4 regions of the Solidesulfovibrio fructosivorans JJ] genome follow, and region 3 is predicted to be linked to each of the others. Evidence: predicted binding sites of a transcription regulator. Region 3 holds the regulator's gene; each other region holds the start of a gene.
The links. The regulator sigma-54, encoded in region 3, starts transcription at its own class of promoters, with help from an activator protein. The targets are predictions, from matches to a motif close to CTGGCACGGNNNNTGCTT.
Positions count from the first base shown of each region.

Region 1: DESFRDRAFT_RS10120 (Flp family type IVb pilin) is a predicted target of sigma-54. The motif match lies at 2,458-2,475, and genes of this name have one in related genera.
Region 2: fliD (flagellar filament capping protein FliD) is a predicted target of sigma-54. The motif match lies at 4,761-4,778, and genes of this name have one in related genera.
Region 4: DESFRDRAFT_RS06765 (anion permease) is a predicted target of sigma-54. The motif match lies at 2,338-2,355, and genes of this name have one in related genera.

Region 1 is NZ_AECZ01000012.1:12,263-19,613, reverse strand. Features, by position in the region: gene DESFRDRAFT_RS10130 (hypothetical protein) at 1-1,838, shown strand, start outside; gene DESFRDRAFT_RS10125 (Flp family type IVb pilin) at 2,055-2,225, shown strand; gene DESFRDRAFT_RS10120 (Flp family type IVb pilin) at 2,541-2,711, shown strand; gene DESFRDRAFT_RS10115 (PaaI family thioesterase) at 2,846-3,232, shown strand; gene DESFRDRAFT_RS10110 (hypothetical protein) at 3,277-3,486, shown strand; gene DESFRDRAFT_RS10105 (sigma-54-dependent transcriptional regulator) at 3,530-5,965, opposite strand; gene DESFRDRAFT_RS10100 (hypothetical protein) at 6,137-6,367, opposite strand; gene DESFRDRAFT_RS10095 (universal stress protein) at 6,366-6,776, shown strand; gene DESFRDRAFT_RS10090 (DVU0150 family protein) at 6,798-7,097, shown strand; gene DESFRDRAFT_RS10085 (sulfite exporter TauE/SafE family protein) at 7,125-7,351, shown strand, end outside.
Region 2 is NZ_AECZ01000002.1:270,214-277,564, forward strand. Features, by position in the region: gene DESFRDRAFT_RS02715 (YIP1 family protein) at 1-599, opposite strand, end outside; gene DESFRDRAFT_RS02720 (glycosyltransferase family protein) at 717-1,946, opposite strand; gene fliS (flagellar export chaperone FliS) at 2,062-2,775, opposite strand; gene fliD (flagellar filament capping protein FliD) at 3,013-4,707, opposite strand; gene DESFRDRAFT_RS02735 (flagellin N-terminal helical domain-containing protein) at 4,828-5,721, opposite strand; gene tsaB (tRNA (adenosine(37)-N6)-threonylcarbamoyltransferase complex dimerization subunit type 1 TsaB) at 6,268-7,044, opposite strand; gene rseP (RIP metalloprotease RseP) at 7,037-7,351, opposite strand, start outside.
Region 3 is NZ_AECZ01000001.1:23,781-31,131, reverse strand. Features, by position in the region: gene DESFRDRAFT_RS00140 (PTS sugar transporter subunit IIB) at 180-641, opposite strand; gene DESFRDRAFT_RS00135 (PTS sugar transporter subunit IIA) at 647-1,084, opposite strand; gene rapZ (RNase adapter RapZ) at 1,304-2,191, opposite strand; gene DESFRDRAFT_RS00125 (PTS sugar transporter subunit IIA) at 2,280-2,732, opposite strand; gene hpf (ribosome hibernation-promoting factor, HPF/YfiA family) at 2,733-3,281, opposite strand; gene rpoN (RNA polymerase factor sigma-54) at 3,331-4,767, opposite strand; gene DESFRDRAFT_RS00110 (KdsC family phosphatase) at 4,883-5,425, opposite strand; gene DESFRDRAFT_RS00105 (CTP synthase) at 5,668-7,302, opposite strand.
Region 4 is NZ_AECZ01000007.1:80,254-87,604, reverse strand. Features, by position in the region: gene DESFRDRAFT_RS06775 (transporter substrate-binding domain-containing protein) at 1-755, shown strand, start outside; gene DESFRDRAFT_RS06770 (sigma-54-dependent transcriptional regulator) at 752-2,161, shown strand; gene DESFRDRAFT_RS06765 (anion permease) at 2,499-3,929, shown strand; gene DESFRDRAFT_RS06760 (fumarate hydratase) at 3,970-4,809, shown strand; gene DESFRDRAFT_RS06755 (Fe-S-containing hydro-lyase) at 4,809-5,363, shown strand; gene DESFRDRAFT_RS06750 (FAD-dependent oxidoreductase) at 5,356-7,080, shown strand; gene DESFRDRAFT_RS06745 (succinate dehydrogenase/fumarate reductase iron-sulfur subunit) at 7,080-7,351, shown strand, end outside.

The DNA of each region.
Region 1 (7,351 bases), on a different contig from region 3:
ACCAGGACAACTGGCACCACAACATCGTCTCGTCCTATCCGCTGGTCTTCGATTCGGGGCTTCTCTGCATCAGTTGGGCGGGCTACTGCCTGTGGCGGCACGGGCGCACGGGCCGGACGCGGCTCGTCGTCCTGGCCAATATCCTGGCCTTTGCCGCCTACTGCCATTTCGAGGCGTTTTTGTGCTACGCGCCGCTTCTGTGCGCCGTCGTCTGGCTGGCCGGGGAACGGTACGACCGGCCGAAACGGGAGCGGCTTCGGACCATGGCCCGGGCCAACATCGGGCTGGCGGTCTATCTCGTCACGTACGTCGCCTACCGCGCCCTGCATCCCTCCCAGTACGAGGGCAACGCCCTGGACCTCACCAGTCCGCTGCGCATCCTGGAAACGGTGCTGGCCTACAGCCAAAGCGCCCTGCCCCTTGGCGCGTTTCACCTCGACGTCGAGTACGTGAACCGCTTTCCGGTCATAACGAACGGGCTCGTCCTCGATTTCACCGGCTACCTGCGCCAGCTCACGGCCAACTGGCCGCGCCTGTCCCCGGCCTGGCTGGGCCTCTCGGTCGTTACCGGCGGGCTGGCCTACCATCTCCTCTCGCGCGGCCCGGACCGTGTGCGCGCGCGGCTCCTCCCGGCGTGCCTTGTGCTCTACGCCGCCTACTGCCCCAATTTCCTCATCGGCCTGTCGCCCAAGTACCAGGAGCCGACCAGCCACGGCATCACCTGGTACGTCACCTCGACCTTTTCCGCCTATGCCTGGTCCGTGGGGCTGGCGCTGGCCGCCTTGTGGCTGTGCGGCCGGGTTTCCGGCCGGTCCCGCAAGGGGCTCGCCGCCGGTCTGGCCGTGCTGGCCGCCGCCGTGGCGCTTGTGAACGCCTCGGTCAACGCCTCGGTGCTCGAAAGCAAGATCGCCGCCGCCTCGCGCTGGCGCATGGCCCGACTCGCCGTCAAAAGCCCGGATTTCGACGCCCTGCCGGACGGCGCGACCCTCGTCGCCCCGGACCTTTTTGCCCCGGTCAATGTGGAGATCACCCATCCGGGCTACTGGGACGCCTGGTTCGCCCACCGCACGGGCAAGCGCCTGCATGTCCTTGAGCGCATCGATCCGGTCGCGCCTCCGGGACTGCCCGTCTACGCCCTGCGCCGCCTGTCCGGGCCGACCGACGCCGCCACGTCCCTTCTCCTGGCCCGGGTGACGCGCCTCGGGCCGCCACGTCCCGACCCGTACGCGCCGCGCCCCGACCAGCCCGCGCTCCTCGCCGACGCCGCTTCCGTCATAAGCGACGCCACCAACCGCTACCCCGACATCCTTTACGAGGACGCCGGCGTCTGGCGGCTGATCTCGGCCATGGCCATGGGCCGCCGGAAACTTTCGGAAACGACGCTCACCGGCCGGGCCATTCCCGTGGATTCCCTGGCTATGGTGCCGTCCTGGCGGCTGGCCGTGGGCGCGCCCTCGGACCTCACCCTGCGCTTTGGCGAGGGCTGCTCGCCGCCGGAGCATTCGATCAGCGGCCCCATCGTCTGGATCGGCGACAGCGGCGTGTTGCGGCTGACCAACAGCGGCGGGCAACCGGTCGCGGCGCGCCTTGCGTGCAACCTCGTGGCCATGACGCCCGTGCGCGTACTGGTTACGGGACCGGGCTTCACGAAGGAAATCGACGCCAGGGCGCTCTCCACGCCGGTCACGCTTCCCCTGCGCCTGCCGCCGGGAAAATCCCGCCTCGAGATGCGGGTCCTGCCGCCGTCTCCGGGCGCGGCCAAGCGCCTGGGCCTCGTCGGCGCGGCCTTGCTCCCGGATATGGCCCCTCAGGCCATGCCCTCGTCCGGCCCGCGCTGATCGAAAAGACGACACTCCCCGGTTCCATGTTTTTTGGAACACAATCACGTCTTTCTATTTTTTCAAGACAGTTCATCCAGGCAAAAATTATTTTCCGCTGTTATTACAGCATACTCTTTATTTGAGTAAAACTGGCACGCCCCGTGCTTTATACCTGTCAAGATCGGCAACGGATACAACCGGCAAGACACAATATAAAGAAAGGGGAGAAAAACCATGCTGCGCGCCATCACCAAGTTCGTTCGTGACGAGGAAGGAGCAACCGCGGTGGAATACGGCCTCATGGCCGCCCTCATCGCCGCCGTCATCGTCGGGGTCGTCACCACCCTCGGGCAGAACCTGAGCACCACCTTCGACTCCATCGCCACCTCCATCAAGGGCAGCTAGACAAAGCCCGCATAACGGCACCATTTCCCGCTCGCAACTGGCCGCCCCCTTCCCGGAAGCGGCCAGTTGCCTTGGCCCGTTGCGTCGCTCATCCTGGCGGCGCGACCGTATTATCGCCGCATGGTTCCATAAATCCGCGAATACCTCCCTGCTGTTCCACGCATCCAGGAACAGTTTCGACCTGATGGCATTTTTCACCAGTGATTGCAGTTGGTTATCCATGCCAGACTATCTGGCACGCCCCGTGCTTTATACTTTGGCAAGATCGGCAACGGATATAACCGGCAAGACATATAAAGAAAGAGGAGAAAAACCATGCTGCGCGCCATCACCAATTTCGTTCGTAACGAGGAAGGAGCAACCGCGGTGGAATACGGCCTCATGGCCGCCCTCATCGCCGCCGTCATCGTCACCGTCGTCACCACCCTCGGACAGAACCTGAGCACCACCTTCGACTCCATCGCCACCTCCATCAAGGGCAGCTAAACAGAGCCCGCATAACGATACCATTTCCCGCTCGCAAAAAAGGCCGCCCCCTTCCCGGGGAGCGGCCTTTTTTTGCGACCTCGCGCCGTTGCTCTCGCCTGGCGCTTTTGGCATGTTCGGGTCAAGGAGCGCCCATGCGACAAAACACCCACCTTCGCATCGACACGGCCCTTTGCGGCACGCCCGTGGAACTGTCCACCGGCCGAGCCGTGGTCAAACTGACCACCTCCCCGGCCATGGCCGCCGACGACAGGGGGCTGGTGCACGGCGGTTTCGTTTTCGGCCTGGCCGACTATGCCGCCATGCTCGCGGTCAACGATCCGCTGGTGGTCCTCGGCGCGGCAACGGTCCGGTTCACGGCCCCGGTGGCTGTCGGCGAGGAACTTGTGGCCGAGGCGGGCCTTGTGGAGGAAGAAGGGAAAAAACGGCTGGCGGAGGTGACGGTGCGCCGCGAAGAGACGACGGTCCTTACCGGCACGTTCACCTGCTTCGTCCCGCCGCGCCACGTCCTGGACACCTAACGCGCAAAGAAACGGCAGGCGCGCCTGCCGACAGGAGACCGCCCATGAGCTTCACCCTGCGCCAGCCCGCGCCCGTGGATCAGGAACCCGAGTTCGACTGCATCTTCTGCAACAAGCCGGCGCTGCGCTCGTCCGAGGCGGCGAGCACCCCGACCACGCGCACGGTGGAAGTCTTCTGCCGGCACTGCGGGGCCAGAAAGACCGTCACGACCAAGGTTTCGGCCGACGGCAAATCCTGGGAAACGGCCGACTAGGCCGCCGCCATGCCGCGTCCCGAAGCGACGAGACGCGGCATCATCAAGTCTTCCCAACGGCGGAAATCCCGGCCTGCGTGGGTTCGTAGCGCGTGGCCGGGCCGCTGCCGCGCCGCGCGAGCAGCCCCTTGTCCACCATGTCCCGCAGGTCATGCACGGCCGTGCGCTGGGGAATGCCGCCGCAAAGCGCCTCGTAGCGCCCCCGCGTGACCGACCCCTCCCGCACGATGACGGGCAGCGCCGCCCGCTGGCGCGCGTTGAGCGCCACCGGTTCGACAGGCGCGACGGCGAGGGTCAAGGACTCGTCGGACGGGGCCGCGACCGCCTCGCCCGCCTGTTCCGTCCCGGCCGCGTCGAAGGTTCCGGCATCGGCCTCAAGCACGATGTCCGTATCCTGGATGACGCTGTGCTCGGACATGACCGCCGCTCGCAGGATGCAGTGCTTGAGTTCCCGGATGTTGCCCGGCCAGTCGTAGGCGGTCAGCTTGGCCAGCGCCCCCCGTGAGAGCCCAAGTCCCCGCCGGGCCGTGGTGTCGCCGGCCTGCTTGAGAAAATGGTGGGCCAGAACCGAGATGCTCATCTTGTGCTGCCGCAGCGGCGGCGTGGACACGGCAATGACCTTGAGCCGGAAATACAGGTCCTCCCGGAACATCCCCTGGGCAATGGCCTCGCGAAGGTCCACGTTGGAGGCGGCGATGATGCGCACGTCCACGGCCAGCTCCTTGTCGCTGCCGAGAGGGCGCACCCGGCGCATGGCGATGGCCCGCAACAACGCCTGCTGCACCTTGGGCGTGGCGCTTTGGATCTCGTCGAGAAACAGGATGCCGCCGTCGGCCTCGAGAAACGCGCCCTTGCGCTCGGTGCGGGCCTCGGTGAAGGCCCCCTTGACGTGGCCGAACAGCGTGTCGAGCAGGAGATTCTCGTCCAACGCGCCGCAGTTGATGGAAATGAACGGCTTGGCCGCGCGCCGGCTGTAGCGGTGGATGGCCTCGGCCACGAGCTGCTTGCCCGTACCCGTTTCGCCGGTCACCAGCACGTCGGCGTCCACCTGGGCCGCCTTGGCCACTTCCGCCCGCAGCCGTTCCAGCAGCGGTCCCGCCCCCTTGATCTCCGGGAAAAGCCCGGCCATGACGCCGAGCGCAACCGGGTCGGGGCTGGCCGCCTCGCGCATGCGCACCTGTTCGATCTTCTTGTCGCGGCTCTTGATCTCGCCCCACTGGCGGCGCATGGCCGCGATCATGGCGTTGATGGCGTTTTTTAGAAGCGTGGTCTCGTGGTCGTGATCCGGCAGCTCGATGGGCGAAAGCCCGCTTGTGGATTCGATGCTGGCGACGGAGCGCGACAGGTCGATGATGGGGCGGGTGATGGCCCGGGCCAGCAGGGTGATGAGCCCCGTGACCAGGATGATGGCCGAAAGCGTGATGATGAAGACCACGTCCACCTGCTTGTAGCCGGCGCGCAGCGTCATGCGCGTCTTGTCCATGTAAGCCACGCCGGCCACCACCTTGGGCGTGCCGTTTTCCGACGGGGCAAACCGTACCGGGGCATAGGGCATGTAGCTGGCGCGAAACCCGCCGACGTCGAGCTGACCGTCGTCGGCCTTGTCGATGATGCCGCTTTTGCCCTCGCGCACGTCGCCGATCATCCGCCAGAAATGCTTGTAGTGGGACTCGGGCCGGAAGGCCGATTCCATGCCGCGCCGCCCGAGCGTTCCGGAATAGCCGGCCCTGGCAAGGTACGTGGTGAGCTCCAGGCCGGGATCGCCGACCTCGGCCGACTGGAACAACACCCAGCCCTCGGTATCGAAGAGAAAGCTGTACCGGACCTCCAGGCTGCGCTCGAAACCGTGCAGCGGCGAGTGGATGGAGTTGTACAGCGACAGGATGTTGCGCAGATCCCGCGCCTCGATGCTCAGGATGTACACGCCCACGATCCGGCCGGCGGCGTCGGCGCGGGGCGTGACCAGGCGGTAGACCTCGTCGCCCATGGCCATATCCTCGCCCGTTCCGAGGGTCAGGTGGTAGTCGAGCTGGGCGAGCGGGCCGAGGACGACCTGGCCGGGGCCCAGGCCGCGCGCCTCCTCCACCAGGCGGAAGGGACTCGGCCGGATGTCCGGAATGGCGGCGTCCGGCACCCGAAGCGCCTTGCCGCGCAAGGTGACGTAATAGATGTGCTCGTGCCCTTCCAGGTCCAGGTAGCCGAATTCACAGTAAGGAAAGGGGCGCAGGGCGTTTATCCGCGTGAGATAGGCGGCCATGCCCTCGGCGGTCGGCTTTTCCCCGGCGAAAAAAAGCAGGTCGCGCCGCCCCCGGGCCAAGGCGTCCTCCAGGGCTTTGGACAAGGCCAGGGTTTGCACGATTCCGCTGCGTTCCAAAGCCTCTTGCAGGAATTGTTGCGAGAAAATGTAGGTGACGTAGCCGGTGACGAGCAGGATGGCCACCATGGAGGGAATGAGCACGGCCAAAAGCTTCGTGCGCACACGCAGCTTGTTTGGCGCATAACATGGGAGAAATCGGGCTTGTATCCGGCTGGGCAGGTCCATCCACGTCATCGCCGCCCTCCTTTGTGTGAAAAAAAGAGCGAAATCCGGCCGCAGCCTTGTCGTTCCCATCCGGCCGGTATCCGGCAACAACTTGCCGGATTTCTCTTTCTACCGGGATCTCAAGAACTTTTTCCAATGCAGTTCTTTTTTTTCCATCTTGCCAAATCCGGCAAAGGTGTCAATACCGGTTTTCAAAACTTCAGATAAGTACTTGAAATAAAAAACCTCTATTTCGCAAAAAAGGTCCTTGGCATGGCGATTGCTCTTTTTGGAACAAACGCCGGGCCGGTGTGGCCCGCACCCGATCGCCGCAACCTTTAACGAGAGGGCGTGCTCCATGAAAATCCTCGTGGCCATCGACGATTCCGCCTTTGCCGGAAAAGTCCTGGAAACAGCCGTTACCATGGCCGTCGACAAAGCGGCCGAGCTCACCATCATCTCCGTAGCCTCGCTGCTCGACGATATCGACGACATGCCGCCGGGCATGAACGACAAGCTGCGGGCGGTAGCCGAAAAAACCGTGGCCGCCGCCAAGGAAGCAGCCGCCGCCAAGGGGGTGCACGCCCAGACCCGTGTGGAGCAAAGCGAATCCCCGGCTTCTTCCATCGTGACCTACGCCAAGGAGATCAGCGCGGATCGCATCGTCATCGGACATAAGGGCAAATCCAGGCTGGAGCGTTTGCTGGTCGGCAGCGTCGCCCAGGGCGTGGTGGCCCATGCTCCCTGTTCCGTGTTCGTGGTAAAATAACTGCAACCGCTGGAGGTACGTATGTTGCGTCGCACGTTATGGGTAACGGGATTGACCCTGCTTTCGGGACTGCTCATTCCGGCACTGGCCCTGGCCGCCGGCGGCTCGGCGAGCGAACTGGTCGTCGTGGCCGATACGCGCGTCATCACTTCGGATATCATGAAATACTTCGCCAACCTCTACAACTTCAATCCTGTGTTGTTCGCGGTATGGGCCGTGGTGCTGACCGCCGGCTACGGCTGCTTCCTCGGCGTGCTCATGGACTTCATCATGTCCCGCACCGGGCTTGACCTCAAGTCCCGCAAGATCATCGAAAACTAGCGCCACACCCTGCAAGGAGGATACGCCATGGATACCAGTTGGCTTTACCTGTACATGCCCATCGCGGGTGTGGAGATTTTGTGGCCCGGCCTCGTGCTGATCGGCTTCTCGGTCGGCGTCATCGGCGGTTTCTTCGGCATGGCCGGCGCCTGGATGGTCACGCCGGGCCTCAACATCCTGGGTTTCCCCATGGCCTTCGCCATCGGCACCGACATCGCCCACATCGCCGGCAAATCGATGATCTCCACCATGCG
Region 2 (7,351 bases), on a different contig from region 3:
TCCGCCGTGGCCTGCGGCGCGTCGTGTTCCGCGTCGTTGGGGACGATTTCGGAAGCATCGCGGGGGGCGCTTGCCGCATCAGGTTCTTCAGGCCGGTCGTGGTCGGGCGCGGAGGAAAATGCCTCGTCTTCGGCCCGGGCGTGGTCTTCGTCCGCCGCTTCCCGGGCCTTTGCGGCGGCGATTTCCTGGGCCGCCTGGGACCATTGGTGCCCGCGCGCGTGGGGAGAGGCCTGCTCCTCGTGGTCTTCCCCGGGTGTCGCGGCTTCGGCCTGCGACGTGGCGGGATTGGACCGGGGGGAGGCCGGATCGAAATCCTCGGGCGTGTCGTCGTGGCCGGACGGTGATTCCCAATGGGTGACCGGCGGGGAGACCGGTTCCGCCTGGGCGGCGGGGCCGGGTCTGCGCCAGGACGAGGTGTCGCCGAGAGGCCGCGCGGACGCGCGGTCGGAGGCGTCGCTACGGGAATCGGAATCATCATCCGCGCGGAATTTGAACCTATGGCGACATTTCGGACATGTAGCCATGGTCGAGGTCACGGGAACCTTCTTGTCGGGCAATTCCCGAAAATAGCCGCATTGCGGGCAAGTGATGCGCATCATGTCCCTTTCTGAGGCGTCCCGGCGTCGCCGCCGGACGCGAACCGACACAAAGCAGTGTAGCCGCTCCCCGGCGGCAAGGCAACCGGAGGGGATGGCGGAAGGCCGGCCTGGGGCTCGTTACCACAGGCCGGGCAGCAGCAAAACCCTGCCGTGTTGGGGCGTCGCGGCCAGGGCGGCGAAGAACTCCCGGGGCAGGGCCGGGTAGTCGCGGCTGAAATGGTGGGCCTGGCGGCCGGCGGCGGCGTCATAGGCCGCGAGTTTCGCCGTGACGGCCGCGTCGTCGGCGAGCAGGCGGTTCAAGTGGAGCAAGGGGGCGTCGAGGGCCAGGACGACCGGGCCGGCGAGCCCCTCCAGGCGTTCGTGGACCGGCCGGACGTAGCGCGGACCCGTGGGCGGCGCATGGGCGAACAGGCGCAGTTGCAGGTCCGGCCACAGGCCATAGCCCGCTTTGACGTGCTCCGGGTCGGGATAGAGGGTGAGCCTCGGGAAATAGGCCCCGCCGAGCCCTGGCGTCGCGGCCAGCCGGGAAAGCGTTTCCCGGAAACCCGGGCCGGGCCGCTCATCCGGGTCGAGGCTGAGGACAAGTCCGGGGGGGCAAGCGGCGAGCAGGGCGTTTCGCTGGGCGGCGAAATCGCCGCCAAGCGGCCGTGCCAGATGGCGCGCGGGCATACCCAGCCGGGCGGCGGCGTCCCGGCCCCTGGCGGGCACGTCCGGGGCGTCCCAGACGATGACGGCTTTTGGGGCCAGCCCGGCGCAGGCCCCGAAGAAATCGGGCAGTGCCGGCTCGTCCGGCCGGGCCAGCACGGCCAGGGTCACGGGCGCGGGCGCGGGCGCGGTGGATTTGGCCGGTTCCGGCAGCGACACGACATCGGCCAGCATGCGCCGCAGCCAGACGAGGCTTTGGCGGATCTCCGGCGGGCAGGGCTCCGGATTGACGGTGACGAGGGTTTGCGGGCCGAGTTGGGCGGTCATGGCCGGCAGGCAGAAAAGGGCTTGCCGCGACGCATCGGCCAGAAGCTGGCGGTTGCCGGCCGGGCGTGCCCAGGCGAGCCCGCCCGCGTCCCGAAGCCGGGCGGCGGCGACGGTGTCCGGGCACAGGACGGTCAGCGACGTCTCCGGCGGCAGGGCGTCGGCCAGCACGGCGGCCAGATCGCCCGTGCCAAGGCCGAGGAGCAGCACCTCCCGGTGCGTTCCTGCGGCCCGCACGATACGCCCCGCCCGCACGGCCGTGCGCGCGGGATCAGGGGATGGGGCGTCGCCGCCGCGAGACGGTTGCGTCGCCTGATCCCCGAGCCGCCAGGACAGGATCTCGCGTGTGTAGGTAAAATAGGGGTGCGCGTCGGCCACCGGAGCCTCCGTCCGGGGCTGTATCGTGGGATGCGCTTGGAAGTCCATGCCGGCGCGGCCGACGGAAAACGCCCGCACGGGGACCGTGGCGGGCGTTGCTGTCGTAAAGGAGGCCTTATCCCTGGACCCGGCTGGCGGCGTAGGCGGCCATGACCCGGCGCACGGGAGCGGCGGTTGGCGTGTCGACGGTCTCGAATTCCCGCACAGGCGCCTCGACGGGAACATCCGTGGCGGCCGGGGGCGTGGCGGGGGCCGCGCTGGGCACGACCGGCTTGACCGGGGCGCGGGTCGCGGCCGTCGCCGCCGATGCGGGCGCGGCCTTGGGTGACTGGCCGGGGGCGGCGGCTGGGCCGGCCTGGGCCAGATACAGGGCCTGGGCGGCCGGCTTGGCGGTTTGCCCCGACATCGCGCCCGGCTGGAGGGAGGCGGTGGAAGTGGCGCTTGTCGGCACGGTCTTGGTGGCCACATGCTGGTTGGCTTCGCTAAATGCCTCGCGCAGGCCGGTCAGGATGGTCACCACCTCGTCGATCTTGGCCACGTCCATCTTGAGGTTGGCGGCCAGAAGCCGGGCGCTGCAGAAGAAATAGAGCTTTTGCAGCCGGTCGGCCAGATCGCCGCCCTTTTGGGCATTGAGCGAGCCTTGCAGCTCGGAGAGGATGTCCAGGACCTTGGAGATGAGAATGCCTTTTTGGGCGTAGTTCTTCTCGGCGATCTTTTCCTTGGCTTGGCTTAAGAACTTGAGCGCCGCGTCAAAAAGCATGATGAGCAGGTCTCCTTGGGTGGTGGTGGCGACCTGGGTCTGGAAATATGATCTGGCGGCGGCTTGCATGCGCTTTCTCCCTGTTTTCTCCCTTATCGGTGATGCCGGAGAAAACTGAAGGGTGCTGTCGTCGAAGGGACGCGGTTGGAGGATGTTTTAGATTTTAATTAATTGAAATACAAAGAGAAGAAAAATTTATCCCGGCGATGTCCGCCAGCGCCGGCCTGAGGCCGCCTTGGCCGTTGCGCCAGCGGGGGCAATCGTCTCGCATGGTATCCGCCGTGGCGAGGTTCGGTTTCCTTCCGGTTATGAACTGGAGGAGAGGTTTTTTATGGCCGAAGCGAGCTGGTTCTGCTGCTGGTTGTAGGTGGAGAGCAGGGAGTCGACCTTGGCGAAGCGCTTGCGCAGGTTGGAGGCGTAGGTGGCGATGCGGCGCTGCTCGAAGGCGATCTTGTTGTCGATCATGGCCGTGATGTCGTCGTAGTTGTCGTCGAGGATGTGCAGAGGGCCTTCTTTGGCGTCGGTCAATTCGCCGAGCAGATCGATCAGCTCGCCGGTCTTGCCCTGCTTGAGGGATGCGGTGGCGGTGTGGGTGCCCGGCGAGACGTCGATGGCCTTGAGCACCAAGCCGGCTTCGTCATAGCCGTGCTTGCCGGTGATCAGGCTGGAGTTGCTGGAGTAGATGGCCGGATGGCCGTTGATCGTGGCGCCCGTGATCTTGCCGCTGGCGTCGGTGGTGTAGGACAGTTCGTAGGTGCCGCACTTGGTCGTGCCTTTGATGTAGGAGGCGATGGAAATTTCGGAACTGTCCACGCGGCCGGCGTAACTGGCGGCGAAGAGTTCTGCCGCCTTGGTGGCGTTGGAGGCCAGGATGGCGTTGAGGGTAGCGTTGCTGATGTAGAGCAGTCCCTCGTTTTTGGCGCCTTCCTCGGCGTTGGTGAAGATGCCGAGCTGGGACAGCACGGAGTAGGTGTCGGCGTCGTAGTCGAACCCGACGCCCTTGCCGGCCACGGCGGTCTTGAGGTTGGTGTCGATGAGCTGCAGGCCGTAGTTGCCGGTCAGGATGGAGGCCTTCGACGTCGTGGAGTCGTATTTGGTGAGGTCCTGCAGCAGGGATCGCACCGTGTTCATCTGTTCGACGAAGGTTTGGATGTTGTGCCTGACGGCGTCGGTGTCGGTGGACACGGTCAGGTTGACGGTGCCTGTGCTTTTGAGGTTGAGGGTGACGCCTGGAATGAGGTCGGTGACGGTGTTGCTTTCCCGGGTAATGTAGCTGGTCGCGCCCGTGGGCCAGCCGTCGAGCTTGAGCAAGGCGCTGGCGTTGGAGGTGATGGTGTCGAAATCGGAGGCCTGGAAATAGGGCAGGGTGGTGCTGGAGTCGATGGTCAGCGTGGCGGAATCGCCGGTGTCCATGCCGCGCAGTTGGAGAAAGTAGCCGGTGCCGTCATAGACAACGCTGGCCTTGACGCCGGGGTTGTTGGCGTCGTTGTTGATGATGCTGGCGAGGTCGTTCAGGGAGCAGTTGGTGCCGATGTTGTTGGAATAGGTGGTGCCTTTGTAGGTATAGGCGAAGGTCTGGTCTGTGGGGTTTATGTTGATGGACTGGTTGGGGTTGGCGAAAGCGACCTGGGTGACCATGGCCTTGGCCGTGGCCAGGCGGTTCACCTCGATGACGTGGGTGCCGTTGTCCGCGCCGGAACTGGTGGTGGCGGTGAGGACGCCGGAGTTGGTGGAACTGGCCACCTTGACCAGGAATTCGCCCTCGGTGTCCATGCCCTGGAGGGTGGTCTTGAGCGAGAGGAGCTTGGAGTTGAGTTCCTGGAAGGCGTCCTGTTTTTTGACCCAGGACTGTTTCCAGGTTTGCAGCGTGGTGATGCGGCTTTGCTCGACCTGGACGAGCTTGGTGATCAGGGAGTTGAAATCCGTGCCGTTGCCAAGCCCCGTATAGGTGACCTGGCCGGATGTGCTTACTGGTTTGTAGGCGCTGACCGTGCTGGACATTTCGCTACCCTGAAAAAAGAGTTGGCCCCATACGGGAGATTCCGGTCGGATCTAAGCAACTCTTATGCCAAAAACCGGTCGGGCCGTGTCCCGCGGCCCGACCGGTCATGAACTCGAGGCTTAACCTTGGATGAGCTGCATGGCCATACGCGGCAGGGAGTTGGCCTGGGACAGCATGGCCACCGCCGACTGGGTCAGGATCTGTTGCCGCACGAACTGGGTCATTTCCGTGGCCACATCGACGTCGGAGATCTGGGATTCGGCGGCCTTCAGGTTTTCGCCCTGGATCTGCAGGTTGGAGATGGTGTTCTCCAGGCGGTTTTGCAGGGAGCCCAGGTTGGCGCGGATCTTGTCCTTGGACACGATGGCCGTCTGGATGGCGTCGAGGGCCTTCTGGGCCAGCTCCTGGGTGGAGATGCTGCGCCCGCTGGCGCCCGATGCCGCGCCAAGGCCCACGCCCAGGGCCGAAGCGGTGGAGGTGCCGATCTGGACGTAGTAATAGTCCTCGGCGCTCTGGTTGCCGGAGCCGAAGTGCACCTTGAGCTTGCCCGAAGAGTTGAGGCCGGAGCCGGTGTGGGTGCTGGCGGACAGGTTGCCGTTCAAAAGATAGATGCCGTTGAAGTCCGTGGCGTTGGCGATTCGGGTGATTTCCGAAGCCATGGCCTGGTATTCGGAGTCGATGATGAGGCGCTGGTCCGAGGTGTAGGTGCCGGTGGCGGCCTGTTCGGCCAGTTCCTTCATGCGGATGAGCTTTTCGTCCACGACCTGGAGCGCGCCGTCGGCGGTCTGGATCATGGAGATGGCGTCGTTGGCGTTTCTCACGCCCTGGTTGATGGCGGCGACATCGGCGCGCATGAGCTCGCGAATGGCCAGGCCGGCGGCGTCGTCGGCGGATGAGTTGATGCGCAGGCCCGAGGACAGGCGCTGGGTCGAAGTGGCCAGGGCAGAATAGGAATTCGAGAGGTTACGGGCCGCATTGGCGGCCATTCCGTTGTAATTGATGCTCAGCGACATGGTTGTTTCCTCCTTGAATGGATGCGGGCGTCCTTGCCCTTCGTGCTTTCCCGGTTGCGGCCGCGGGCCCTCGACCGACGACAACCGGTTGCGTGCCTTTTTCACCGTTCTTATCGACGCCGCCAAATCGATTCTTTAGCGTCCCCCGTCGGGCCGTGAGAAAAAATTCAAGACGGTCTGGAGCGACGATTCGCGGGAAACAGGAAGAGGCCCATGATGGCCTTGCGGCCGCAACCGTCGGCTTCCCGACGCCGCCGGTTTTGCTTCACGTGGCGGTATCGGCGGCTAACAGCTTCGATTTGCTGCGGTTGTTCGGAGAAAAGGCGGGCGTCGCGGAATTGACGCGACCCTTCGCGCGTCGGAAGGGCTACGCGAAAAGCCCAACGGGCCGTTGCCCCGGGCGGCGGCGGCGTCGACGGGGCCGGGGCGCGGGTGTTTTTTTGAAGCGGGTGGCGGCGGGTGAAACTTCAGGAAGGGGGCGCGCGCGGCGGGAGAACCCGTTGAAAGGGGTTTCCCTTTCGCGTCCCGCTCCGTCTTCGGAAAAACTCATTCCCGTGTGACCGCGTCCTTGAGCATGGTCCGGGCCGTTTCCGGGGACAGCCCCCGGCCGGCGGCCAGGGTGGCCAGGTTTTCCTCGGCGTCGGACGGGCGCAGGTAGAGGGGCTCGACCTGGCCGGGGCCGTAGGCCGCTTGCCGGGCCAGCTTCAGCACGGTGTCGGGGTCGGGCTGGTCGCCGTCCCCGGGGATGGCGGCCAGGGGCGCGGCGCGAAGCAGGGCGGCCCGGTGGCGGGTCGCGCCGTCACCGACCAGGGTCAGCGGCCCGACGGCGGCTCCTTCGGCGACCCGGGCGGCGGCGGCGTCGAGGAAGAGCGCCTCGGGCGGCCCCATGGGCACCAGGTCGCCGTCGGCCAGGAAGGGCTGGAGGTAGACCTGTCCGTTTCGGGCATGGGTGACGGCGATGACCGCGCCGGTGGCATGGCGGGCGGCCGAGGCGGCCAGGAGCGGCAGATATTCGAGGCCGGCCATGGGCGCGCCCGTGGCCAGGGACAGGCCGAGCGCCGTGGCCAGGGCCACCCGGATGCCGGTGAAGCTGCCCGGGCCGCGCACGCAGGCGATGCCGGCGAGGTCCGCCGGGGCCAGTCCCGCCGCCGTCAAAATGTCGGCGACCATGGGGGCCAGGACCGCCGCCGCGTGGCCGGTGGCGGCGTTTTCACGGACCAGCGTCTCCCGTCCGGGCCGTCCAAGCAGCACGGTCAGGCGCGGCGAGACGCCGTTTATGACGAGCAGCGGCCCTGCGGCCGGCAAGGGGCGCGCGTCAGCCATTGAGCACGCTTAACTGCCGGCGGATGTCGTTGACCGTGGCCAGAAGCATCAGCGCGATGAGAAAGGCCAGCCCGAGCCTTGTGGTCAGCGCCCGCATGCGGGGGCTCACCGGTTTGCGCATGATGATTTCCAGGGTGTAGAAAAGCAGGTGGCCGCCGTCCAGGACCGGGATGGGCAGCAGGTTCAGCACGCCGAGGTTGACGCTTATAAGCGCGGCCAGGGCCACCACGTTGCCGATGCCCTCCGCCGCCTGCTTGCTGACCATCTGGGCGATCATGATGGGGCCGCCGAGGCTGTCCAGGGGCAC
Region 3 (7,351 bases):
GAATGGCCCGTAAAGCGGCCGTCGCGGCCGTCGGCCGCCTGCCTTCGCCGGCAGCGCGCCCGTTTCCAGGGCGCGCCCTTTATGCGCCCGCGACGCATGCTGCGCCACTTCGCGGGCAATACCGTGACGACTCTCCGCCCGTTTTCCGATACGGGGACGCCCCCGCAAGGACCGCGCCGCTACACGGAACGCAACTGCTGCGGATCGCTCGGCACGCAACGGTAGTCGAGCCGCACCCCCTTGTCCCGGAAGAAATCCAGGCAGGACTCGTCATCCTTGGACAGGGCCACATGGGGGCAGACCTGCTTTTTCCCCGGCGCGTAATGCAGATTGCCGAGATTGAGATTGCCGAAGCCGAAGCCGCACTCATAGGCGGTTCTGGCGTCGCGGCAACTGGCGAACAAGATCAAGGCGTCCTCGGCGTCGAGGGGGTTTCTGGACAAAAAACCCAACAAGTCGCCGACCGGCAGAAATTCAATGCGCACACCCGCCGGTATGGCCAGGGACATGATCTCCTGGCGCAAAAAATCCGTGGAGAGGTCGTCGTTGACCACCAGGATCGTGCGGGCATGCGTGAAAGGCAGCCAGGTTTCGATGATCTGGCCGTGCACGAGCCTGTTGTCAACCCGTACGAACGACATGTTTTCTAACCCTCGGCCACCCGCTTGCGCAAGACCTCGCCCGCCACGACGATGCCCTGGCAGCCGGCCTGCTTGGCTTCGGCGGCAAGCGCCTCGAGGGGCTTGGTCCGCGCGCCGAGAATTTTTATCAGCATGGGCAAATTGACGCCCGTAAGCACCTCCAGCCGGCCCGACCCCAAAAGCGACAGGCTGAGGTTGGTCGGCGTGCCGCCGAACATGTCCGTCAGGATAAGCACGCCGCCGCCCTGATCGGTTTCCTTGATGGCGGCCTTGAGCGACGTCAGGATATGGTCCACTTCGGTGGCCATGTCCACGCTCACGCAACGGCAGTGATCCTGGGCGCCCAGGATGCATTCCGCCGCCTTCAAAAGCCATGTGCCGTAATCGGTGTGGGTGACGATCACCACGCCGACCGGCGTTTCCGAGCGGGTTTCCCCATTCATGTCCGCGCATCCGGGGCCGTTATCGGCCCTAACCTGGCGCCTGCCGGCTGGCCGGGAATTCCCGCCCTGTGCCGCGACGCGTCCTGCTGCCGCAGTGCCCCACCAACAAAACCGGGAGCATTCCCCCGTCCGGCCGCCACGAAAGCCGCAAACGCGGCCTGCCGCATCGACCCTCACGATTCGCCGGCAATGCGGGCGGCCATGCCGCCGCGCGCCGGATCAACCGCGTTCGATATGCCGATGCTCAAGGGAAAGATTGTAACCAGCCTTGGACAAGGTGTCAAAGACGGCCTCGGCCACGGCGACGGATCGGTGCCGCCCCCCGGTGCAGCCGAAGGCGATGGTCAGGCGGTAGCGCCCCTCCCTGGCGTAAAGCGGCAGGAGATAGAGCAGGAAATCGGTCAGCCTGGTCAGAAACTCCCGGCCCGGGTCGGCGGCCAGGACGTAATCGCGCACGGGCGCGTCCTTGCCGGTCTTTTCCCGCAACGCCTTCTCGAAATAAGGGTTGGGCAGAAAGCGCAGGTCGAAGATCATGTCCGCCTCGGACGGCGGTCCGTACTTGAAGCCGAAGCTCATGACGTGGACCTTGAGGGTGCCGGTGGACACCCGGATGGAGGCCCATTTCTCCTGGAGCTTGCGGCGCAGGTCGTGGATGGAGAAATCGGTGGTGTCGATCACCATGTCGGCCGCGTCCCGAAGCGGCGTCATGCGCGTGCGCTCCTCGACCACGGCCTGCTCCAGGCCCCGCGATTCGCTTTCCAGGGGATGGGGCCGGCGCGTGGTGGCGTAGCGGCGGATGATTTCCTGGGTGTCGGCTTCGAGGAAGATGATTTGCAGGGATGACGAAGCGCCCTTGACCTGGGCCAGCGTCGCCCCCCAGTCGGTGTCCATGTCGGCCTGGCGCACGTCCATGCCGAGGGCGAGCCCCTTGTAGCGCTGGCCGCCCTTCTCCTCGAACAGGCCGATGAGCTTGGGCACGAGGCTGACGGGCAGTCCGTCCACGCAAAAAAAGCCCAGGTCCTCGAAGACCCGTAGCGCGGTGGATTTCCCGGAACCCGAAAGTCCGGTCAAAATGACGATGGTCAGTGCCGCAGGCGAGTCTTCCATGGCGCGCGCCCTCCCGGGCCCGACATGACAGACTCCCCGTGCGCCGGCGTGTCGGTCGGCGCACGGAGAGGTGACGTTTCGTGTTGTATCAGGCCGCGGCCGTGAGCACCTGCCACAAGGCGGCGTCGTTTTCGGCGCTCATGAAGGCGTGCCGGAAGGATTCGTCGGACAGCAGCCGGGAGATGTGGGCCAGGATGCGCAGGTGCAGGCCCGCCACGTGCTCCGGGGCGAGGACGAGAAAGAAGATGCGGCAGGGCTTGAAATCCAGCGCATCGAAGTTGACGCCCTTTAAGCTGCGGCCGACGACGATGACGATCTGCTCGAGGTTCTCCATCTTGCCGTGGGGAATGGCGACGCCGTCGCCGATCCCCGTGGTGCCGAGGTTTTCCCGGTCAAGCAGCACCTGGCGCGCCCGGACATCGTCGAAATCGGGCCATCTGGCCTTCATCGGGGCGATCAGTTCGGCCAGCACGTCGGGTTTGGACTCGGACACAAGCTCCCCGATCACGAAATCGGGCTGGAGATAATCCTCAAGACGCATTTACGCTCCCGTTCCAGGATCAATGAGGCCGAAGTCGCCGTTGCGCAAACGGTAGATGACATTGGGCCGGTCGGTTTCGGAGTTGATGAACACCATGAACTCGTACTTGAGGCTTTCGAGCTGCATGGCCGCCTCTTCCACGGCCATGGGCTTGGGCTCGTAATCGTCGGTCTGGACGATGGTGGGCGTACGCGCGCCGTCGGCATCCTCGCTTATGCTGATGACCTGGGTGTGGACGACCTCGGCTTTCTGGCGGCGGCGGTCCTTTTGCTTCTCGCGGAACTTCTTGGCCTGCGCCTCGACTTTGTCAAGGATCATGTCGATGGTGGAGTACATGTCCTCGGAAGCCTCGTGGGCCGAGATGTGCATATTGTCGGCCAGGAAGATGACGTCGGCCAGCTGGCGGGTCTTTTCCACGGCAAGGTTGACCTGCAACTCCGAGGCGTCGGTGGCGACGGTATACTTGGCGAGCTTCTCGAAACGTTTGCGGGCGTAGTCGCGCAAATGATCCGAAGGCTCGAAATTCTTGAAATTAAAAGTAATGTTCATATATCCCTCCGGGTGGCATGGTGTTGGGCCGCATGTGCGGCCCGAAGCATCAGAAAACTTCCTTGCGTTTGGACGAAGATTCGATGCCCATGGCCGTGCGGTATTTGGCCACGGTACGGCGGGCGATGTTGATTTGCAGCTCTTCCTTGAGCATATCGGCGATGGCCTCGTCGCTGATGGGTTTCTTGGCGTTCTCGCCGGCGATGATCCGCTTGATCATGGCCTTGACCGACTCCGAACCCACCGTGCTGCCGTCGTCGAGTTCCAGGGAACTGTTGAAAAAGAACTTCAGCTCGAAGATGCCGTGGGGCGTGGCCACGTATTTGTTGGACGTGATGCGGCTGACCGTGGATTCGTGCATGCTGATGTCGTCAGCCACGTCCTTTAAAATCAGCGGCCGCAGTCGCGTCACGCCGTGCTCAAAAAACTCCCGCTGGAACTTGAGGATGCTCTCCAGGACCTTGTAGAGCGTGCGCTGGCGCTGGTAGAGGCTTTTCATGAGCCACATGGCCGAGCGCATCTTGTCTTGCAGGTAATCCTTGTCCTTGTCCGCCTTCGGGTTAAGCCCGTCCATGTAGGTCATATTGACGTTAAGCCGGGGCATGCCCTCTTCGTTGAGCAGGATGACGAAGTCGTCGCCGTACTTGTAGACGAAGGCGTCGGGGCTCACATAGATGGGATCGCCCGAGCCGTAGCTGGCCCCGGGCATGGGATTGAGCGTCTGGATCAGCTCCAGGTATTCCTTGAGCTTTTCCATGGCGATACGAAATTTCTTGGCCAGCGGCTTGTAGCGCTTTTTCTCCAGGTCCTCGAGGTGGTCGCGCACAAGCTCGATCAAAATGGGATCGTCGTAGCCGTAGACCTCGATCTGGGTCAGCAGGCACTCGCTGGGGGTGCGGGCGGCCACGCCCACAGGGTCGAAACGCTGGAGGCGGTGCAGCACTTCCTCCACCGCCTCGACGCTGGTGGACGTCATCTGGGCCAGCTCGTCGAGGGAAGCGCGCAGATAGCCCGAGGAGTTGAGGCTGCCGACGATGGCCTCGCCGATCTCGAGCTGCTTGGGCGTGAAATTGGACAGACGCATCTGCCAGCCGAGGTGCCCTTCAAGAGAGGGCTTGGAGGCAAGCCTCGCGTCGAAGGCCATGCCCTCTTCCGGGATCTCCGACTCGTGCGCCTGGGCCTGTCGGCCGGTGCTGGCGAAATCACCGAGGTAGTCGTCCCACTCGGCGTTTTTGAGCAGCTCCTTTTCCATGGCCGCGTCGCTGGTGTCGCCGCTCGGGCCGAGGTTGTCCTCGGCCATTGTGGATTCGGGCTGCCGATCTTCCTCTATGGATTCCTCGAGAAGGGGGTTTTCCAGAAGTTCCTGCTGCACGCTCTCCAGGAGCTCCAACCGGGACAGCTGCAGGAGCTTGATGGCTTGTTGCAGTTGGGGGGTCATCACCAGCTGCTGGGACAATTTGAGCTGCTGTCGCAGTTCCAGGGCCATGTCTACCGCCGTACGCGCTTTTTAAGGTTTTCGTGTCGGACGGGGCCGCCGCGTGTTCGGCCCCCGCCCAACAAAAAGCATGCCACAATCGAAGGGTCGTGGCAATCCGCCCGTCTTACCGTTCCCGCAGGAACCAGTCGTACGCGGCCGCGAGGTGTCCGGAAGCATTCAGGATAAAACGGATGGCCTCGCGCACGGCGCCCTGCCCGCCGCCCCGGCTCGTCACCCAAAGGGCCAGGTCCAAAATTTCCGGCTGGGCGTCGGCCACGGCCATGGGCAGACCGACAATCCCCATGGGGCCGGCGTCCACCCAGTCGTCGCCGAGATAGGCCGTCCGCTGCGGGGTTATGCCGGTGCGTTCCCAGATGGCGCGCAGGATCGGCACCTTGCGGTAATGGCCGGGATGGTATTCGGCGATGCCGAGTTCCTTGATGCGGGCGGCCACGGCCGGGCTGTCCAGGCCGCTTATGACCGCCACGGCGACGCCGGCGATCTGGGCCGCCTTGACGCCGAGCCCGTCCTGGGCATGAAACCGCTTGGCGATCTCCCCCCGGCCGTCGACGTACAGGCCGCCGTCGGTCAAAACCCCGTCCACATCCAGCACGAGCAAGGCGATATCCTTGGCCCTGGCCGCGGCAAGCGTGGCGTCATGCGTCACGGCGCGCCTCCTTTGCTTTTTCCCGGCGCAACCGCGCGCCCGAAAGTGCTCTCGCCCCGGCTGCGCGCCCTCACCAAAGAGGTAAGGCTTCCACGCGCAAGAACAACAAGGCGACCCTTCCGATCGTCTTCACCCGGGATACGGCGCTGGCCCCGCATTCCCTTTTGAAAGTTTTTGATGAGGCGGCCAGGGGGGCAACTTTTTGAAAAAAGTTGCCCCCCTGGCCGCCGAGGCGCGGCTTCCTACGCCCCTTGTTGGCGCTTGGCCGCCAGGACGAACTCCCGGAAGAGCGGATGGGGTTTCATGGGGCTGCTTTTAAATTCCGGATGGAACTGGCAGCCGAGAAACCAGGGATGCTCGGGCAATTCCACCATCTCCACGAGTTCCCCGTCCGGGGACAGGCCGCTTAACACCATTTCGCCCTCTTCGAAGGCGGCGGCGTAGGCCTTGTTGAACTCGTAGCGATGGCGGTGACGCTCGGAAATCTCCCCGGCGCCGTAGGCCGCGGCGGCCTTGGTGTCGGGCTTGACCACGCAGGGATAAGCGCCCAGGCGCATGGTGCCGCCCTTGTTGCAGGAAGGGTCGCGGCGCTCGATCTTCTTCGTGCGGAAATCAAACCATTCCCGCATGAGGTAGATGACCGGATCGCTGGTGGTCAGGTCGAATTCCTCGGAATTGGCCCCGGAAAGCCCAAGCACGTGGCGGGCGTATTCGATGACCGCGCACTGCATGCCGAGGCAGATGCCGAAAAAGGGGATGCCCTGGGTGCGGGCGTATTCGATGGCCGCGATCTTGCCCTCGACCCCGCGCGAACCAAACCCGCCCGGGACCAGGATGCCGTCGATGCCGGCGAAGTGCCCGGCCGCGTTCTCGCGGGTGACTTCCTCGGAATTGACGTACACGAAACGGATCGACACGCCGGCGATGCCGCCCGCGTGCACCAGCGCCTCGTGCAGGCTCTTGTAGGCCTCCTTGAGGTCCACATACTTGCCGACGATGGCGATGGAGACCGAGCCGGAGGGGTTGTCCAGCCGGTCGACCATGGCCCGCCAGGCGGTCAGATCGGCATTTTTCGCCGGCAGGCGCAACAAAATGGCGATTTTCTGGTCCACGCCCTCGGCATAGAGCTTGAGCGGCACCTCGTAGATGTCCTTGACGTCCACGGCCGTGAACACCGCGTCGGCGTCCACGTCGCAAAAAAGCGCGATCTTTTCCTTGAGGTCCCGCGTCAGGTCCACCTCGCTGCGGCAGATGATGATGTCGGGCTGGATGCCGATGGAGCGCAGCTCCTTGACGCTGTGCTGGGTGGGCTTGGTCTTCACCTCGCCGGCCACGCGCAGATACGGCACCAGGGTCAGGTGGATGTAGAGGACGTTTTCCCGGCCGAGGTCCATGCGCAACTGGCGGATGGCCTCCAGAAACGGCTGGCCCTCGATGTCGCCAACCGTGCCGCCGATCTCGATGATGGCCACGTCCTCATCACCGGCGACGCCGAGGATGGCCCGCTTGATCTCGTCGGTCACGTGCGGGATCACCTGCACCGTGCCGCCCAGGTAGTCGCCCCGGCGCTCCTTCTGGATGACGCTGAAATAGACCCGGCCGGAGGTGTAGTTGTTGCCCTGGCTCATGGGCACGCCGAGAAAACGCTCATAATGCCCGAGGTCGAGGTCGGTTTCGGCCCCGTCGTCGGTGACGTACACCTCGCCGTGCTGAAAGGGGTTCATGGTGCCGGGATCGACGTTGATGTAGGGATCGAGCTTTTGGATGGTGACCTTAAGCCCCCGGGCCTGGAGCAGCGCGCCGATGGAGGCGGCGGCCAGCCCCTTGCCCAGGGAGGACAGCACCCCCCCCGTAACGAAAATAAATTTGGTCTTCATTGCTGATGCCGTCCTTGATGTGTGTGCTGTTCGGGGCGCGCCGGCGTAC
Region 4 (7,351 bases), on a different contig from region 3:
CACTCGGCACCCTGGTCTCCGGCGTGGCCCACGAAATCAACAATCCCAACGGCTTGATCCTGCTCAACATCCCCATTCTGCGCAAAGTCCAGGCCGATGTTGCCCGGCTGCTCGACGCTTGGCACGAACGCGAAGGCGAGTTCACCCTGGGCGGCATCCGCTATTCCCGCATGCGCCAGGAACTCCCCCGGATGCTCGAAGAGATGCAGGAAGGGGCCATGCGCATCAAGCGCATCGTCAACGATCTCAAAGACTTCGCCCGGCGCGAGGAAGGCGCGGCCAAGGCGCTGATCGACGTGGGCGACTGCTCGCGCAAGGCCGTGCGTCTGGTCGAGACCACCATCCGCAAGCATACGGACCGCTTTTCAGCCGACTACGAGGCGGACCTGCCGCTCGTCTGGGGCAATTCCCAGCGCATCGAGCAAGTGGTGGTCAACCTCGTCATAAACGCCTGCCAGGCCCTGCCCGACAAGAGTCGGGCCATCGAAGTCACCACCCGTCACGACGTCGAGGCCGGCAAGGTCATCCTGTGCGTGCGCGACGAAGGGAGCGGCATCAGCGTCGAGCACATGGCGCATCTCACGGACCCGTTTTTCACCACTAAGCGCGAAACGGGCGGCACGGGGCTTGGCCTTTCCGTCTCGGCGAGCATCGTCAAGGAATACGGCGGTTGCCTGACGTTCGAATCCGCGCCCGGACAGGGGACCACGGCCTGTCTGGAACTGCCCGTGCCCAAGGAGGAATCGCCGGCATGACCACCGCCCCGTCCCCGGCCTTCGCCATCCTGATCGTGGACGACGAGCCAGCCTGGCTGCGCTCCCTGTCGCTGACCCTCGAATCGGCGGCCGGCATCACCAACACGTTCTTGTGCCAGGACAGCCGGGAGGTCCTGCCGCTTTTGGACAAGGGCGGCATCGGCCTCGTCCTGCTCGACCTGACCATGCCCGGCAAGTCGGGCGAGGAGCTGCTTGCCGCCATCGGCGAACGGCATCCGGACGTGGCCTGCATCATCATCAGCGGCGTCAACCAACTCGACACCGCCGTGCGCTGCATGAAGCTCGGGGCCTTCGATTATTACGTGAAGACCGACGAGGAGGACCGCATCGTCAGCGGCGTGCTGCGGGCCATCCGCATGCTGGAGCTGCGCGACGAAAACCGGGCCGTCAAAAGCCGGCTGGTGGCCGGCGGTCCGGCCCATCCCGAGGCCTTTGCCGGCATCGTCACCCGCTCCCGGGCCATGCACGCCGTATTCGCCTACATCGAGGCCGTGGCAGCCAGTTACCAGCCGCTGCTCGTCACCGGCGAATCCGGCGTAGGCAAGGAAAATCTGGTGCGGGCCACCCATGCCATAAGCGGGCGCACAGGGCCGCTCGTGGCGGTCAACGTGGCCGGCCTCGACGACGCCGTCTTTGCCGACACGCTCTTCGGCCATGTCCGGGGGGCCTACACCGGAGCCGAAGCGGTGCGGCGCGGCATGGTCGAAGAAGCGGCCGGGGGAACGCTTTTTCTCGACGAAATCGGGGACTTGTCCGTGGCCTCGCAAGTGAAGCTGTTACGCCTGCTCCAGGAAGGCGAGTATTATCCCCTCGGCAGCGACCAGCCCAGGCGGCTTGCGGCCCGGGTCGTCGTCGCCACCCACCGGGACCTGGCCGCCGACGAGGCCGAGGGCAAATTCCGCCGCGACCTTTATTTCCGGCTGCGCACCCACCATGTCCACATCCCGGCCCTGCGGGAGCGCAAGGAGGACATCGAGCCGCTGTTGCGCCATTTCCTGGCCGAGGCCGCCACGGCCCTCGGCAAGCCGACGCCCGCCTTCCCGCCGGAACTGGTCGGCTGCCTGGGCGCCTACGCCTTTCCCGGCAACATTCGGGAGCTTCGGGCCATGGTTTTCGACGCCGTAAGCCTCCACACCTCCCGCATGCTCTCCATGAAAAGCTTTCTTGCGGCCATGGGTCGCGTCAAGCCCTGCCCGGCCGCCGATCCCCCGCCCAATCCCTTCGCGCCCTTCGAGCAGCTGCCCACCTTTGCCGAGGCGGCCCGCTTCCTGGTCGACGAAGCCCTGGCCCGCTCCGGCGGCAACCAAACCCTGGCCGCGCGCCTGCTCGGCATTTCCCAGCCCGCGCTCAGCAAACGCCTCAAGCACGCCGCCAAACCCTCATAACCCGGGCAATGGCCATAACCTTTGGGGAATGGCCGCCAACTTCCTGTAAAACATCGTTTTTTAATCCGTATGGCGTATAGCCCCCATAACCAAGGTTATGGGGGTTCTTTTGTGATGGTCATCGTATTTTCCCGACTTTGTCTTTTATTTCAATAGACTGCCACAGTTCGGCCAGCTTGGCACCCATCCTGCTTTTGCGCTCCCCATGGCGCGATCGCCATGCCCCTCTTCTCTCCGCCGGGCACGGAAGGTGTGCCGCCGTGCCCGGCATTGTCGTAACGGCCGCCGGCCGCCGAGACCGGCCCAGATCCAACCGCCCAATCCCGAGGAGATTCCCATGCAGCGCTCCATCAAGCTCCTGGCGCCGGTGTTGCTCGGCCTGATCATCTGGCTGCTGCCCGCCCCGCAAGGACTTTCATCCGCCACCTGGACCTATTTCGCCGTGTTCGCGGCCGTTGTGCTGGGTTTGGTTCTGGAACCCGTGGCCCCGGCCCTGATCGGGCTGATCGGCGTCACCCTGGCCACCGTCTTGCGGATCGTTCCCATGACCCCGGGCAAGCTCCCTTCGGCCGGCGAGGCCATCAAGTGGGGACTGTCGGGATTTTCCAACGGCACGGTCTGGCTCATCTTCGCGGCCTTCATGTTCGCGCTGGGCTATGAAAAGACCGGGCTTGGCAAGCGGCTGGGACTGACGCTGATCAAGCGCATGGGCAAAAAGACCCTGGGCCTGGGCTACGCCGTGGCCCTGGCCGACCTCATCCTGGCCCCGTTCATGCCGTCCAACACGGCCCGCAGCGGCGGCACCATCTTCCCCATCATCAAAAACATTCCGCCGCTGTACGGCTCCACGCCGGAGAACAATCCCCGGGGGCTGGGCGCCTACATCATGTGGACAGCGCTGGCCACCACCTGCGTCACTTCGTCCATGTTCTTAACCGGCCTGGCCCCCAACGTCCTGGCCCAGTCCCTGGTGGAAAAGACCGCCCATATCCAACTCGGCTGGAGCCAATGGTTCATCAGCGTCCTGCCCGTGGGAGCCATCCTGTTCCTGGCCACCCCTCTTTTGACGTACCTCATCTACCCGCCCACCCAGAAGACCTCGGAAAACGCCCCCATCTGGGCCGGCGAGGAACTGAGGAAGCTCGGCCCCATCACCGGGCGGGAAATCACCATGGGCCTTTTGGCCGTGGCCGCGCTTTTGGGCTGGATATTCCTCAAGAGCTCCATCAACTCCACCACCGTGGCCCTGGCCGCCGTGTGCGTCATGGCCCTGACCAAGGTCGTCACCTGGGACGACATCATCCGCTACAAGCAGGCCTGGAACGTGCTGGCCTGGTTCGCGACCCTGGTGACCATGGCCGACGGCCTGAAAAGAACCGGCTTTCTCAAGTGGTTCGCCGAGGCGGCCGCTGCGCACATGCAGGGCTTTTCCCCCACCGCCATGATGATCGGCCTGGTGATCCTTTTCTTCGTCAGCCACTACATGTTCGCCAGCGTCACCGCCCACGTCGCCGCCCTGCTCCCGGTCATGCTGGCCACGGCCATGGCCGTGCCCGCCCTCAACATGCAGGTCGTCTCCATGCTCCTGTGCGGATCGCTTGGCATCATGGGCATCATCAGCCCCTACGGCACCGGTCCTTCGCCGCTCTATTTCGGCTCCGGCTACATCAAGAGCCGCGAATTCTGGCTTCTTGGCCTCGTTTTCGGCGCCATTTTCCTCGGCGTGTACCTGCTGGTCGGTTTCCCCTGGATCCTCATGCGTGGCTAACGCGCCGGCAGAGCAGCGGACTTATAGACAAGGAGTTCTCATGCGCACCATTTCCAGACAAAGCGTTGTCGACGCCGTGGCCGCCATGTGCATCGACGCCAACCGTTACCTGCCGGCCGATGTGCTGGCCTCCTTCGCCAAGGCCAAGGCGGCCGAAACCGTACCCTCGGCCCGTGAAATCTTCGGCCAGCTCGAGGAGAACGCCGCCCTGGCCGCCCGGACCGGGCTGCCGCTGTGCCAGGACTGCGGCCTGGGCGTCTTTTTCGTCGAAGCGGGCGAGGACGTCCGCCTGGAGGACGGCAGCCTGCGCGAGGCCATAAACGCCGGCATGGTCAAGGGCTACGGCGACGGTTTTCTGCGCAAATCCACCTGCGATCCCTTCACCCGCAAGAACGTGGGCGACAATTCCCCGGCCATCATCCATTTCGACATGGTCCCCGGGGATGCGCTCAAGATCTGTATGATGGCCAAGGGCGGCGGCTCCGAGAACATGTCGCGGGTGATGATGCTGGCCCCGGCCCAGGGGCTTCCCGGCATCCGCGAATTCGTCATCCGCCGCGTGGCCGAATCGGGCTCCAACCCCTGCCCGCCCATTCTGGTCGGCGTCGGCATTGGCGGCAATTTCGAGCTGGCCGCCATCAACTCCAAAAAGGCGCTCATGCGCCGGGTGGACGACGTCCATCCCGATCCCGAGGTGGCGGCCATGGAAGCGGACCTGCTCGCTTCCATCAACCGCCTCGGCATCGGCCCCATGGGCCTTGGCGGCGCGACGACCTGTCTTGGCGTCAAGATCAGGACCGCCCCCTGCCACTTGGCCAGCCTGCCGCTGGCCGTCAACATCCAGTGCCACAGCTCCCGGCACAAGGAGGTCACGCTCTAATGGCCGAATATCATCTGACCACGCCGCTTTCCGATGCGGACGTGGAAAAGCTGCGCGCCGGCGATGTGGTCCACCTCACCGGCATCATCCACACCGGCCGCGACGCGGCCCACAAACGCCTCGTCGAGGCCCTCGACGCCGGAGAGCCCCTCCCCTTCGATCCCAAGGGCGCTGTGATCTATTACGTCGGTCCCTCCCCGGCCCGGCCCGGCTACGCCATCGGCGCGGCCGGCCCCACCACCAGCTACCGCATGGATTCCTTCGCCCCGCGCCTGATCGCCGAAGGCCTCAAGGGCATGATCGGCAAGGGTATGCGCGCGCCCGAGGTCAAGGCGGCCATGGCCGAGCCCAAGGCCGTGTACTTCGGGGCCACCGGCGGGGCCGGCGCGCTGCTTGGGCTTCGCATCAAAAAGGCCACGGTCATCGCCTACGAGGACCTCGGCCCCGAGGCCGTGCGCGAGCTGACCGTTGAGGACTTCCCGGTGCTGGTCATCAACGATTGCCACGGCGGCGACCTGTACGCCGTGCCCGAACTGGAGGCCGCCCTTGGCTAGCGCAAAGGAATCGCACGACATCGTCATCGTGGGCTCGGGCGGGGCCGGACTGCGGGCGGCCGTCGGCGCGCTCCAGATCAATCCGGACCTGGACATCCTGGTCGTCACCAAGACCATGCCCACCCGCTCGGCCACCTGCATGGCCGAGGGCGGCATCAACGGCGTGCTGGACTTCCCCGGCCAGGAGGACTCGCTCGAGGCGCACAGCTTCGACACAGTTAAGGGCAGCGACTACCTGGGCGACCAGGACGCCATCGACTTCTTCGTGCAAAAGGCGTCCGAGGCCGTGCGCGAGACCGACTTCTGGGGCACGCCCTACAGCCGCAAGGACGACGGCCGGGTGGCCTGCCGCCTGATGGGCGGCCACAAGTACGCCCGCACCAACTTCTCGGCCGACAAGACCGGGCATATCCTGCTGCACTCCAACTTCGACTATGCGCTCAAGTGCGGCGTCAAGTTCCGCATCAATTCCCAGGTGCTGGACGTGGCCATAGAGGACGGCGTGTGCCGGGGCGTGGTGGTGCGCGACACCAACACCGGCCAGGTGACCCCGATCAAGGCCAAGGCCGTGGTCCTGGCCACCGGCGGCTACACCCGCATGTTCTGGGCCCGCACCAGCACGCCCTATATCGCCACGGGCGACGGCGTAGGCGTGGCCCTGCGCGCCGGCGTGGCCTTCAAGGACCCGGAAATGGTCCAGTTCCACCCCACGGGCGTGGCCAACGGCGGCGTGCTCATCACCGAGGCGGCGCGCGGCGAAGGCGGCTACCTCGTCAACGCCGACGGCGAGCGCTTCATGGCCCGCTACGCCCCGGACCGCATGGAACTGGCCCCGCGCGACATCACCGCCCGGGCCATCGAGACGGAGATCATCGAGGGGCGCGGCTACGGCAGCGGCCTCGGGGCCCACGTGCTCCTCGACCTGCGCCATCTCGGCCGCGAACGCATCCTGGAACGCCTGCCGCAAATCCGCCATGTGGGCCTGCTCTTCGAGAACCTGGACCTGGTGGAGCAGCCCATTCCCGTGCGCCCCACGGCCCACTACTCCATGGGCGGCATCGACGTGGTGGATTTCGAGCACATGAAGACGGCCGTGCCCGGGCTCTTCGCCGCCGGCGAATGCTCCTGCGTCTCCATCCACGGAGCCAACCGCCTGGGCGGCAACTCCCTGGCCGACGCCATGGTCACGGGCAAGCAGGCCGGCATCGGCGCGGCCTCGTACGTGCCGGGCAAGTCCCTGGGCGGCGAGAGCGCGCTGGAAAAGCTGTCCGCGAAATGGCGCGGGCACTTCGTCGAAACCACCGTCCGCAAGAACGGCCCCACCGCGCCCGAGCTGCGCGAAAAGCTGGCCGCCATCCTGTGGGAGGGCATGGGCATCTTCCGCACCGAGGAAAAGCTCGCCGGAGCCCTTGCCGCCGTGACCGACCTGCAAAAGGAATACGGGACCGCCGTGGTCGGCAACGCCAATCCGGTCTGCAACACGGCTTATGCCCACTTCCTGGAGGTGGGCAACCTGCTCACCCTGGCCCGGTGCGCCCTGGTCGCGGCCACGGCCCGCCACGAGTCCCGCGGGGCCCATACCCGGGAGGACTATCCCGCCCGCGACGACGCGAGCTTCCTCAAGCACAGCCTGGTGACCGTCGCGGACGGCGACTACCGCCTCGACTACCGCCCGGTGGCCGTCACCCGCCATCAACCGCAGGAGCGTAAATACTGATGGATACCCTGGCCTTTCTCATCGACCGGTTCGACGGCAAGGACACCTGGTGCCAGCGCTACACGTTCGCCTACCGGCCCGGCATGACGGTGCTCGCCTGCCTGATTCACATCAAGGAGCATCTGGACCCGACACTCAACTTCACGGCCTCGTGCCGCAGCGCCATCTGCGGAGCCTGCGCCGTGCGCGTCAACGGCAACGCCGTGCTGGCCTGCGACACCATGGTCGACGACCTGCTCAAGATCTGGGGCGAGGGAGCGCTGCGCATAAG